3 regions of the Cupriavidus sp. DF5525 genome follow, and region 1 is predicted to be linked to each of the others. Evidence: predicted binding sites of a transcription regulator. Region 1 holds the regulator's gene; each other region holds the start of a gene.
The links. The regulator LexA, encoded in region 1, represses DNA repair genes until DNA is damaged. The targets are predictions, from matches to a motif close to ACTGTATNNNNATACAGT.
Positions count from the first base shown of each region.

Region 2: the regulator LexA is predicted to act here: its motif matches at 1,683-1,700, upstream of ABNX08_RS01385 (ATP-dependent helicase).
Region 3: the regulator LexA is predicted to act here: its motif matches at 2,057-2,074, upstream of recA (recombinase RecA).

Region 1 is NZ_CP168265.1:2,814,347-2,817,615, reverse strand. It holds gene ABNX08_RS13115 (hypothetical protein) at 13-240, opposite strand; partial or broken gene ABNX08_RS13110 (DUF2188 domain-containing protein) at 442-634, opposite strand; gene ABNX08_RS13105 (hypothetical protein) at 847-1,197, shown strand; gene ABNX08_RS13100 (hypothetical protein) at 1,267-1,437, opposite strand; gene lexA (transcriptional repressor LexA) at 1,555-2,211, opposite strand; gene ABNX08_RS13090 (asparaginase) at 2,499-3,269, shown strand, end outside.
Region 2 is NZ_CP168265.1:281,551-284,819, forward strand. It holds gene ABNX08_RS01385 (ATP-dependent helicase) at 1-1,593, opposite strand, end outside; gene ABNX08_RS01390 (TlpA disulfide reductase family protein) at 1,795-2,331, opposite strand; gene ABNX08_RS01395 (thioredoxin family protein) at 2,433-2,936, opposite strand; gene ABNX08_RS01400 (hypothetical protein) at 3,090-3,269, shown strand, end outside.
Region 3 is NZ_CP168265.1:541,827-545,095, reverse strand. It holds gene recX (recombination regulator RecX) at 268-735, opposite strand; gene recA (recombinase RecA) at 850-1,905, opposite strand; gene ABNX08_RS02670 (response regulator transcription factor) at 2,150-2,839, shown strand; gene ABNX08_RS02665 (sensor histidine kinase N-terminal domain-containing protein) at 2,910-3,269, shown strand, end outside.

The sequences.
Region 1 (3,269 bases):
AAGCTACAAAACTTAGTCCAAGAACTCGACGGCTCCATTGCCTGCGGCCGCGATGCGGACCAGGCTGTCGGTGCCGTGAATCGAGGCTCCTACGACTGTGACACGCGATCTCTTTGCGCCTGCGGCGGCAGCAATTCTGATCAGGTCGTCGAGTGTATGGACGGTAGCGTCAACGCGAAACCCACCCCCGGCCGTAGCTATGCGGATCAAGTCGTCAACGGCGCGCGACGAAATGTTCATGTCTTCTCCTTCATTTTGCCTGTAGGGGGATGCTGCCACGTTAGAAGCCGCTGCACCAATGGACTGTACTGAAATGCAGGTTGACGTGACTGTCGGGCGACGGGAAATCGTTTTCTCCAAAACGGCGCCGCGCAAGGGCGCCCGTTTTGCTTCGTCGCGCGAATATTTCGCAGGTATTGCCTTGGCTCTCTGCGAGCCTGGTCAGCCCCGGATATTGCGCGGATCGTTCCCGAAGGAATTCCTTTCCCGAATCTGCCCGTCGCGTCCATGAATGAACAGTTCGACGCGATCCTGCCATGCTTTCTCGGTCCCTGCAGCGATGGCTTCTTCCTGCGACGGCTACTGCCCAGCCCTGGTCGCCGGCGGGTATGACGTGGATATTGCGGGATGCCACGGTCGGTCTCTTTTGGGGTGGATGCCGACAGTCTGGCGCGGGCGCCGCGCGTCGAGGTATCGGTCGATGTCCGGCAATGTGTGGCGCTTGCGTCAGGGCGGCGCGCAGGCCGTCCGCAGCCCGCGCGAAATCCGTGTGCCTCCTGTACCATACCCGCCTTGCATTCCCAAGGGGTTGGTATGTCTGTTCGAGCGAAGGTGATCGGCTGCAGCGTGGCGATCGCGGCAATGATGGCCGGGTGCGCCAGCGGCACGTCCGAAAAGGATATTCGCGCGCGCCCTCCGATGCGCTTGTTCACGCCCGCGCAGATGGGCGATGTGGCGAAATGCCTGCGCAATAACCTCGGCGATGAGGCCACGGTCGTTAGCTATCCGGCGAAGAGCCAGACTGAGATCCGGATTGGCCAGGTAAACGCCACCGGCCAGTTCGAGTACGCCTACCTGATTTCACTGACGGCCAAGCCCGATGGAACGGCGCTGGAACTGCGCAAGAGCGACACATGGTTCCCGCAGCTGACGCCGCAGGAGCTGGAAACCGAAACCAAGGCCTGCGCACGCAGCTAAGCAGCAGCCAAGGTGCAACGACATGCATGGCGGCCGCCAGCGCCGGCATGTGCCGGCGCGCGTTGTCGATCAGGCAACGAGCTTGTCGGAGGTTTCGAGTTCCAGCATCCGGCAGATGGCGGCCATGCTGCCGACCATGGTGCGGCGCTGCGCGCCCTGGTAGACGCGCACGCCCTTGCACTGGCGGAACGGCACGGGCTTGACCGGACGGCGGATGGCGGCGTGGTGGATTTGCGGCATGGCTGCACCTCTTTTTCAGGCAAAAGCGGGGTCAACACCCGGCGAGCCGGGCGGCGTCTGCAAAAAACAATGGAAGCGGGGGCGGGCCCGCGCAGGCCTGTGGCCCGCGGTGCCCGGCTAGAAGCCGGAAGAGCGGATCAGGCCGACTGCAATGCCTTCCAGCGAGAACTCCTCGCGGCCGGGCTCCACGATGATGTTGGCGAAGTCCGGGTTCTCTGCAATCAGTTCGATATGGCCGCCGCGCCGTTGCAGGCGCTTGACCGTCACGTCGTCACCGAGGCGCGCCACCACGATCTTGCCGTTGGGGGCTTCGCTGGCGCGGCGCACGGCGAGCAGGTCGCCGTCAAGGATGCCGGCGTCGCGCATGCTCAGGCCACGTACGCGCAGCAGGTAATCGGGGCGTTCGTCAAATACCGAGGCGTCGACCTGGTACTGGCGGTCGATATGTTCCGCGGCGAGGATGGGGCTGCCGGCTGCGACGCGGCCCACCAGCGGCAGCGTCAGCTGCATCACGCCGGGGATCGGCAGCGAGAACTGGTCCGGCATCTCCGAATCGCTGCGCGACACCTTCAGGCGGATGCCGCGCGAGGCGCCCGGCGTCAGTTCAATCACGCCCTTGCGGGCCAGCGCGCGCAGGTGTTCTTCTGCCGCGTTGGGGGATGAGAAGCCGAACTCGGCGGCAATCTCGGCGCGGGTGGGCGGGAAGCCGGTACGGCGGATCGTGTTGCGGATCAGATCGAAAATCTGCTGCTGCCGGGGTGTCAGGGTCGCCATGGGATCGCCGTTCCGTGCAGGGCCGCGCAGGAAGATCCAGGAGCATGGGATTCCGTCGGGATCGAAGGGATCGAGACAATCGGAAATCCTGCATCCGGCGGGCCGGGCACTGTATGTTTAAACAGTATGCTGTGATTTTATACAGTATCGGCCTGAGCGCAAGCAGAATTTTTCGGGGCTGTCGCATGGATAGGCATGCCGGTGGACCGCTCAGGCCGCGGCCCTCGGCAAGTCCGCCGTTACAATCGGCTATTCGCATCCCTCCTGTATTGAATTCCTGAGCCCCCATGACCCAACTGCCTCGCATTGTCGTCCTGGCCACCGGCGGCACCATTGCCGGCGCGTCCGGCAATCCCGCCAGCAGCGCGCGCTACCAGGCGGCGACCGTGCCCGTGTCCTCGCTGCTGGGCGCGCTGCCGGCGCTGCAGTCCGTCGCCCGTATCGAGGCGGAGCAGGTGGCGCAGGTCGATAGCAAGGACATGACCTTCGCCCTGTGGGGCATGCTGGCCGCGCGGCTGGAGCACTGGTCGGCGCAAGCCGATGTCGCCGGCATCGTCATCACACACGGGACCGACACGCTGGAAGAAACCGCGATGGCGTTGCACCTGACGCAGGCGTGCCCGGTGCCCGTGGTGATGACGGCGGCGATGCGCCCGTCGACCTCGCTGTCCGCCGACGGTCCGCTGAACCTGCTGGACGCGGTCCGCGTAGCCACGCACCCCGATGCGCGCGGCAAGGGCGTGCTGGTGGTGCTGAACCAGCAGATCCACGCGGCACGCGACGTGGCCAAGACCCACACCTCGGCTATTGATGCCTTTGTTTCCGCCAGTGGGCCGCTGGGCTTCGTGCAGGACGACTATGTGCGCTTCGCCCGCGCGCCGCGCGCTGCCTGGGCGATTGGCCCGATGCCGGAGGCCTGGCCGACGGTGGAGATCGTGGCGAGCTACGCGCAGCCGGGGAGGGTAGCCGTGGATGCGCTGGTGCAGGCCGGTGTCGACGGACTAGTGGTGGCTGCGGCCGGCAACGGCTCTGTGCATGAAGGGCTCGCGGCCGCGCTG
Region 2 (3,269 bases), 2.0 Mb from region 1:
GGCCTGGCGCGCGGCGGCATCGTCATGCAGGCGTTCCAGGTGCGGCGCGTACCAGGCCAGCACCTGCTCGAATTCCGACGGCCATGGCGAGGTCGGCGCCATCAGCGCGCGCGCCAGCGCCAGCAGGTCGGCCCACGCCGGCGCGGCAGCAGGCGGGGGCTCGAATGCTTCCAGCGAGAACAGCGGCTCGGTGGCCAGCGCCAGCGCATCGAGCACGCGTGCCGCGGTCTTGGGGCCGATGCCGGGCAGCAGCTGCAGCGTGCGGAAGCCTGCCATGCGGTCGCGCGGGTTTTCCAGCCAGCGCACCACGGCCAGCACATCCTTCACGTGCGTCGATTCCAGGAATTTCAGCCCGCCGAACTTCACGAACGGGATATTGCGCCGCGCCAGCTCGATCTCGACCTGCGCGCTGTGGTCGGCGGCACGGAACAACACAGCCTGCGCCATCAGCGCCAGCCCGGCCTCGCGCCGCGCCAGCACCTGCTCGACCACGTAGCGGGCCTGGTCGGCCTCATCGTTGACGACGATCACGCCGGGCTTTTCCGCCGAGGCGCGGTCGGACCACAAATCCTTGGTATAGCGCTCCGCAGCCAGCCCGATCACCGCGTTGGCGGCCTGCAGGATCGGCTGCGTCGAACGGTAGTTCTGCGATAGCGTGACCTGCTGCGCCGCCGGCGTGAACTGCTGCGGGAAATCGAGGATATTGCGCACGGTGGCGCCGCGGAAGGCGTAGATCGACTGCGCGTCGTCGCCCACCACGGTCAGGCTGCGGCCATCGGGGCGCATGGCCAGCAGGATCGATGCCTGCAGCGCGTTGGTGTCCTGGTATTCGTCGACCAGGATATGGTCGAAACGCGCGCCCATGTCCTGCGCGATGGTGGGCTCGGCCATCGCCTGCGCCCAGTACAGCAGCAGGTCGTCGTAGTCGAGCACGTGCTGCTTCTGCTTGGCCTCGACATAGCCGGCAAAGAGCGTGCGCAGCGCATCGGCCCACATCGCGTAGCGCGGGAACTGCTGCTTGAGCACGTCTTCCAGCGGCGCCTGCGTGTTGACCACGCGCGAGTAGATCGCCAGGCAGGTTTCCTTCTTGGGGAAGCGGCTGGCGGTTTCGGACAGGCCCAGGTCGTGGCGCACCACGTGCATCAGGTCGGCCGAATCGCCACGGTCGCTGATGGTGAAGGCGGGCGACAGGCCCAGCGTCTCGGCGTATTCGCGCAGCAGGCGCGCGCCGATGGCGTGGAAGGTGCCGGACCACTGCAGCGCGGCACGCCCGGCGCCGGTCTGGGTGCCGAGCGCCTGGTCGACGATGCGTTCGACCCGGCGGCCCATCTCGGCGGCGGCGCGGCGCGAGAAGGTCAGCAGCAGGATGCGGCGCGGGTCGGCGCCGCCCAGCACCAGGTGGGCCACGCGGTGCGCCAGCGTATTGGTCTTGCCCGAGCCGGCGCCGGCGATGATCAGCAGCGGCGCGCCGCTGCCGTGCTGGACCGCGGCGCGCTGCTCCGGGTTGAGCCGGGAGAGGTAGGCGGGGGCCGCATCGGCTTCCGGGGCCGCGAGGTCCGCAAGGTTCGAAGCAGGGGCAAGATCCAGTGACACAGGCAGGGCTCGAGGGTCGGGCAGGGCGCGGCCCGCGCATGCGCACGGATCGCCACCAGGATGGAAAGGCTGGGAAAAAGCTGGCGCTAACTGTATATCCATACAGGCCGGCTGCGCAAGCTTGGCAACGCCTGAGCTGGCATCGAAAAAGAAAAAAGGTGCTCGATGAGCACCTTTTCGCGGCCGTTGCAGGCGGTAGCGTTACGCAGACTTTGCCAGGGCCCCGTCCAGCAGCTTGTGCAGCGCATCCCACTCGGGCTCGCCCACATAGCGCTTCAGGATGCGGCCGTCCTTGTCGACCACGAAGGTGGTAGGCGTCAGCTGCACATTGCCAAAGGCCTTGGCCGCGCTGCCGTCCGAATCCATCGCCACCTTGAACGGCAGGGCGCGCGTCTTGGCGTAGTTCACCACGTACATCGGCGGATCGTAGTTCATCGCCACGGCGACGAATTCCAGGCCCTTGTCCTTGAACTGCTCGTAGGTCTTGACCATGTCGGGCATTTCCTTGACGCAGGTGGCGCAGCTGGTGGCCCAGAAGTTGACCATGTAGACCTTGCCCTTCAGGTCGGCGGTGCTGACCTTTTCGCCCGACAGCAGCGTGAAGGTGGCCGCCGGCGCCGCATTGGCCGGCGAAAGCGCGCGGTAGCCGAACCAGCCCAGCAGCGCGAGTACGACAACGGCCGCGACGATGGGCCAGGGCTTGCGGGCGGGTCTGGCGGCGGGAGGGGAAGTCGTCATGGGATGCGGTCAGGCGGATTCGATCGGCAATGGGACATTCTAATGCCGCTGGCGCCCGGGCGCTGCGCGCGGCGTGGCTGCGGCAATCTGCCGCAACCGCATCAGCGCCGGGTGGCGACGGCGGCGCGTGCCTGGTCCAGTGCCTGTTCCAGGTAGGCGCCGTAGAAGTCCGGCTGCATGCCGCGCAGCGACGGGGCGGCGGCGCGGCCCTGCCGGTCGAGGAACAGTACCGTGGGCGCCACGCGCACCTGGTGCGCCCGCGCCCAGGCGCGTGCGGTGGTCAGGTTGCCGTCGGCATCGCGCAGCGGCGTGTCGGCAGTCAGGTCGAGTTCGCGCACCACGGCGATCTCGCCGGCGGCAGCCTGCGGTCCGAGGTAGTTGCGGCGCACGGTCTCGCAATAACTGCAGCCCGGCATCGACACCAGCACCACCACCGGCTCGCCGCGGCGCGCGGCTTCGGCGCCGTGGGCGGCCAGGTCGGTGGCCGGAGACAGGTGCGCCGACCCTGCCGCGGCCTGCACGCCGGTTGCGGCCATCAACGCGCACGCGGCCAGCCAGCAGCGGCAAAGCCTGGCGGATGCGCGGAGGGCGATGTTGGCGGGCATGGCGAAAGCGTCGGGCAAAGGTGTCGGGGGCAATGGAGCGGCGCGGCAAGCACTGGCGGGCCGCTTCCGGGATAATACCGGTTTCCGCCCGCAGGCGACGGCAGCCCCCGAGAGCCGCCCCGGCCTGTGCGCGCTGTCCGCAATCGCTCCCCCATGCGTCCTGTGCCGCCCCCGCCGAGCCTTCCCGCCGCCGCCCGCAAGCCCTTGATGTCGTCGTGCGCCGCCGCGCTGCTGGCGCTGGTCCTGTGCGCCTGCTCGCCGCGCTATGACTGGCGCACCATCCAGTCCGGCGAAGGCGGCTACGCCGCGCTCTATCCCGGCAAGCCAACCAGC
Region 3 (3,269 bases), 2.3 Mb from region 1:
ACCTGGGGAGTTTAACATGCCGCGCCGCGTTGCCCGGGAACATCCTTGTGCGGCGACTGTCGCCCCGCATTGTCGGCCGACCACGGGCCGCGCGCCATTGCGCGAGGTATTTCCGCAACGCACCAGCCGTAACGGGGATTTACGTGGTGTCGCGCACGACAGCGGCGTGGCTGCGGAGCCACGACTAATGGCGCAATGCAGCGAAAACACCCTTCCGCCCGTGCAGGTAATCGGGCAGAAAAATGAGAGGCTTTGAGCACCGACGTATCAAGTCTCGTCCCCGTACTCTTCGTCCGCCCCCTGGATAATCTTGCCGACCACGGAACGCGAAAACCCTCGCGCCACCATGAAGCGGACCTGCTTGGCCCGCTCCTCGGGCGTGGCCGGCGGCGAGCCGAAGCGCTTGCGCCAGACCTCGCGCGCGCGCTCGGCCTCGGTCGCGCGCAGCCGGTCCTGCAGTTCGCCCAGCTGTTCGCTGCCCAGCTTGTGGGTCTTGGCTTCCTGCATGACCCGGGCGGTGCCATAGCGGGCGCCGCGGCGGTGCACCAGGCTGTCGGCAAAGCGCTGGTTGGACAGCCAGTTCTCGCGCTCGAGCGCGTCCAGCAACTGCTCGAGCTGCTCGGGCGACTCGGCATGCGGCGCCAACTTGCGTGCCAGCTCGGTACGGCTGTGCTCGCGGCGCGACAGGTAGCCGACGGCGCGGGCCTTGAGGGAAAGCGGGGGACGGGTTGCCATCGAGGGGTCAGGGCATTGGCATGGGCTGGCACTGCGTCATGCAGCCAAAGCAAAAAGGCCGGCGCATCGGCGATGCTCCGGCCTTCCGGCTGCTGCAGCGGCCGCTGGCGGGGGTCAGCCTTCCACCACTTCCGCCGCGACGGGGTTCATCGCCACCACGCCCAGCGCCGCGCGCACCTTGTTCTCGATCTCGTCGGCAATGTCCGGGTTCTCGCGCAGGTATTCGCGCGCGTTGTCCTTGCCCTGGCCGATCTTGTCGCCGTTGTAGCTGTACCAGGCGCCGGACTTCTCGACGATCTTGGCGTCCACGCCCAGGTCGATGATCTCGCCCTGCCGCGAAATGCCCTGGCCGTAGAGGATGTCGAAGAAGGCTTCGCGGAACGGCGGCGACACCTTGTTCTTGACCACCTTGACCTTGGTCTCGTTGCCGATCACGTCGTCGCCCTTCTTGATCGAGCCGATGCGGCGGATATCCAGGCGCACCGAGGCGTAGAACTTGAGCGCGTTGCCGCCGGTAGTGGTTTCCGGCGAGCCGAACATCACGCCGATCTTCATGCGGATCTGGTTGATGAAGATCACCAGGCAGTTGGTGCGCTTGATGGTGCCGGTCAGCTTGCGCAGCGCCTGGCTCATCAGGCGGGCCTGCAGGCCGGGCAGCGAATCGCCCATTTCGCCTTCGATTTCGGCCTTGGGCACCAGCGCGGCCACCGAATCGATCACGATCAGGTCGATCGAGCCCGAGCGCACCAGCGCGTCGGTGATTTCCAGCGCCTGCTCGCCGGTGTCCGGCTGCGAGATCAGCAGCTCGCCGACGTTGACGCCCAGCTTGTTGGCGTAGCTGACGTCCAGCGCGTGCTCGGCGTCGATAAAGGCGCAGGTGCCGCCCAGCTTCTGCATCTCGGCCACGACCTGCAGCGTCAGCGTGGTCTTGCCCGACGATTCCGGACCATAGATCTCGACCACGCGGCCGCGCGGCAGGCCGCCGACGCCCAGCGCGATGTCCAGGCCGAGCGAGCCGGTGGATACCACCTGGATGTCCTTCTCGACCTCGCCGTCGCCCAGGCGCATGATCGAGCCCTTGCCGAACTGCTTCTCGATCTGGGAGAGCGCGGCGGCAAGCGCCTTCTGCTTCTCGGCGCTCACGCCGGCACCTGCCTTCTTGTCGTCCATGGTCGTCCTTGAATCAATGGTGTATAAATAGGCCGCATGTGGCGCGGCCCCGGCTTTTCCGGAGTCAGCGCCGCGGGCCCGACAAACTGCGCGGCCACGCTGCGGACATGCAAATTATGACGCGCCCGGCAGCCCGTGCGGAATTGCGGGTACTGTATAAAAAAACAGTATGCTTGGCAAGCCCCATCGCGCCCGGTTCATCCGATTCCCGGCGCCGGCTCTGCCGGCCAGGTGGAGACAAACCATGCGCATTCTGATCGCCGAAGATGACGACGTGCTGGCCGATGGCCTGACGCGCTCGTTACGCCACTCGGGTTATGCCGTCGACTACGTCGCCAATGGCCTCGAAGCCGATTCGGCGCTGTCGACCCAGACCTTCGACCTGCTGATCCTGGACCTGGGCCTGCCGCGCATGTCCGGGCTGGAGGTGCTCAAGCGCCTGCGCGCGCGCGGCGCGATGCTGCCGGTGCTGATCCTGACCGCCGCCGACAGCGTCGACGAGCGCGTCAAGGGCCTGGACCTGGGCGCCGACGACTACATGGCCAAGCCCTTCGCGCTGTCCGAGCTGGAGGCGCGCGTGCGCGCGCTGGTGCGGCGCGGTGCCGGCGGCGGCGCCACGCTGATGCGCCACGGGCCGCTGTCCTACGACCAGGTCGGGCGCATCGCCTACCTGAACGACCAGATGCTGGACCTGTCCGCGCGCGAGACCGGCCTGCTGGAAATCCTGCTGACCCGCAGCGGCCGGCTGGTATCCAAGGAGCAGCTGGTGGACCACCTGTGCGAGTGGGGCGAGGAAGTCAGCAACAACGCGATCGAGGTCTACGTGCACCGGCTGCGCAAGAAAATCGAGGTGGGCGGCATCCGCATCGCCACGGTGCGCGGGCTGGGCTACTGCCTGGAGAAATTCCAGCCGGCCGTCGCTGCCCAACACTGACAAACCCCGTCCGCCGATTTCATTTCTCCGCAGGCGAACCCGCGACCGGACCTGAGGCCACACCGTCGAGATGAGCCTGCTGCGACTGCCCTGGCGGCGCCCGCACCGCGCGGCGCCGCCCCCCTCCCCCACCGCGGCGCCCGACGCCGAGGCCGCCGACCAGGAACTGGCCGACGCGCTGCCGCACCTGGAAGAAAGCACCGCGCATCCGGCGCCGCGCTCGCTCTTCGGCGAGATCCTCGACTGGATGCTGGCGCCGCTGTTGCTGCTCTGGCCAATGAGCATCGCGGTGACCTACCTGGTGGCCAAGTCGATCGCCAACGGCCCCTTCGACCGCGCGCTGGAGGCCAGCGCCATCGTGCTGTCGCAGCAGGTGCGCGAGGTGAACGGCCGCGTCACGCTGCAGCTGCCACTGTCGGCGCGCGAGATC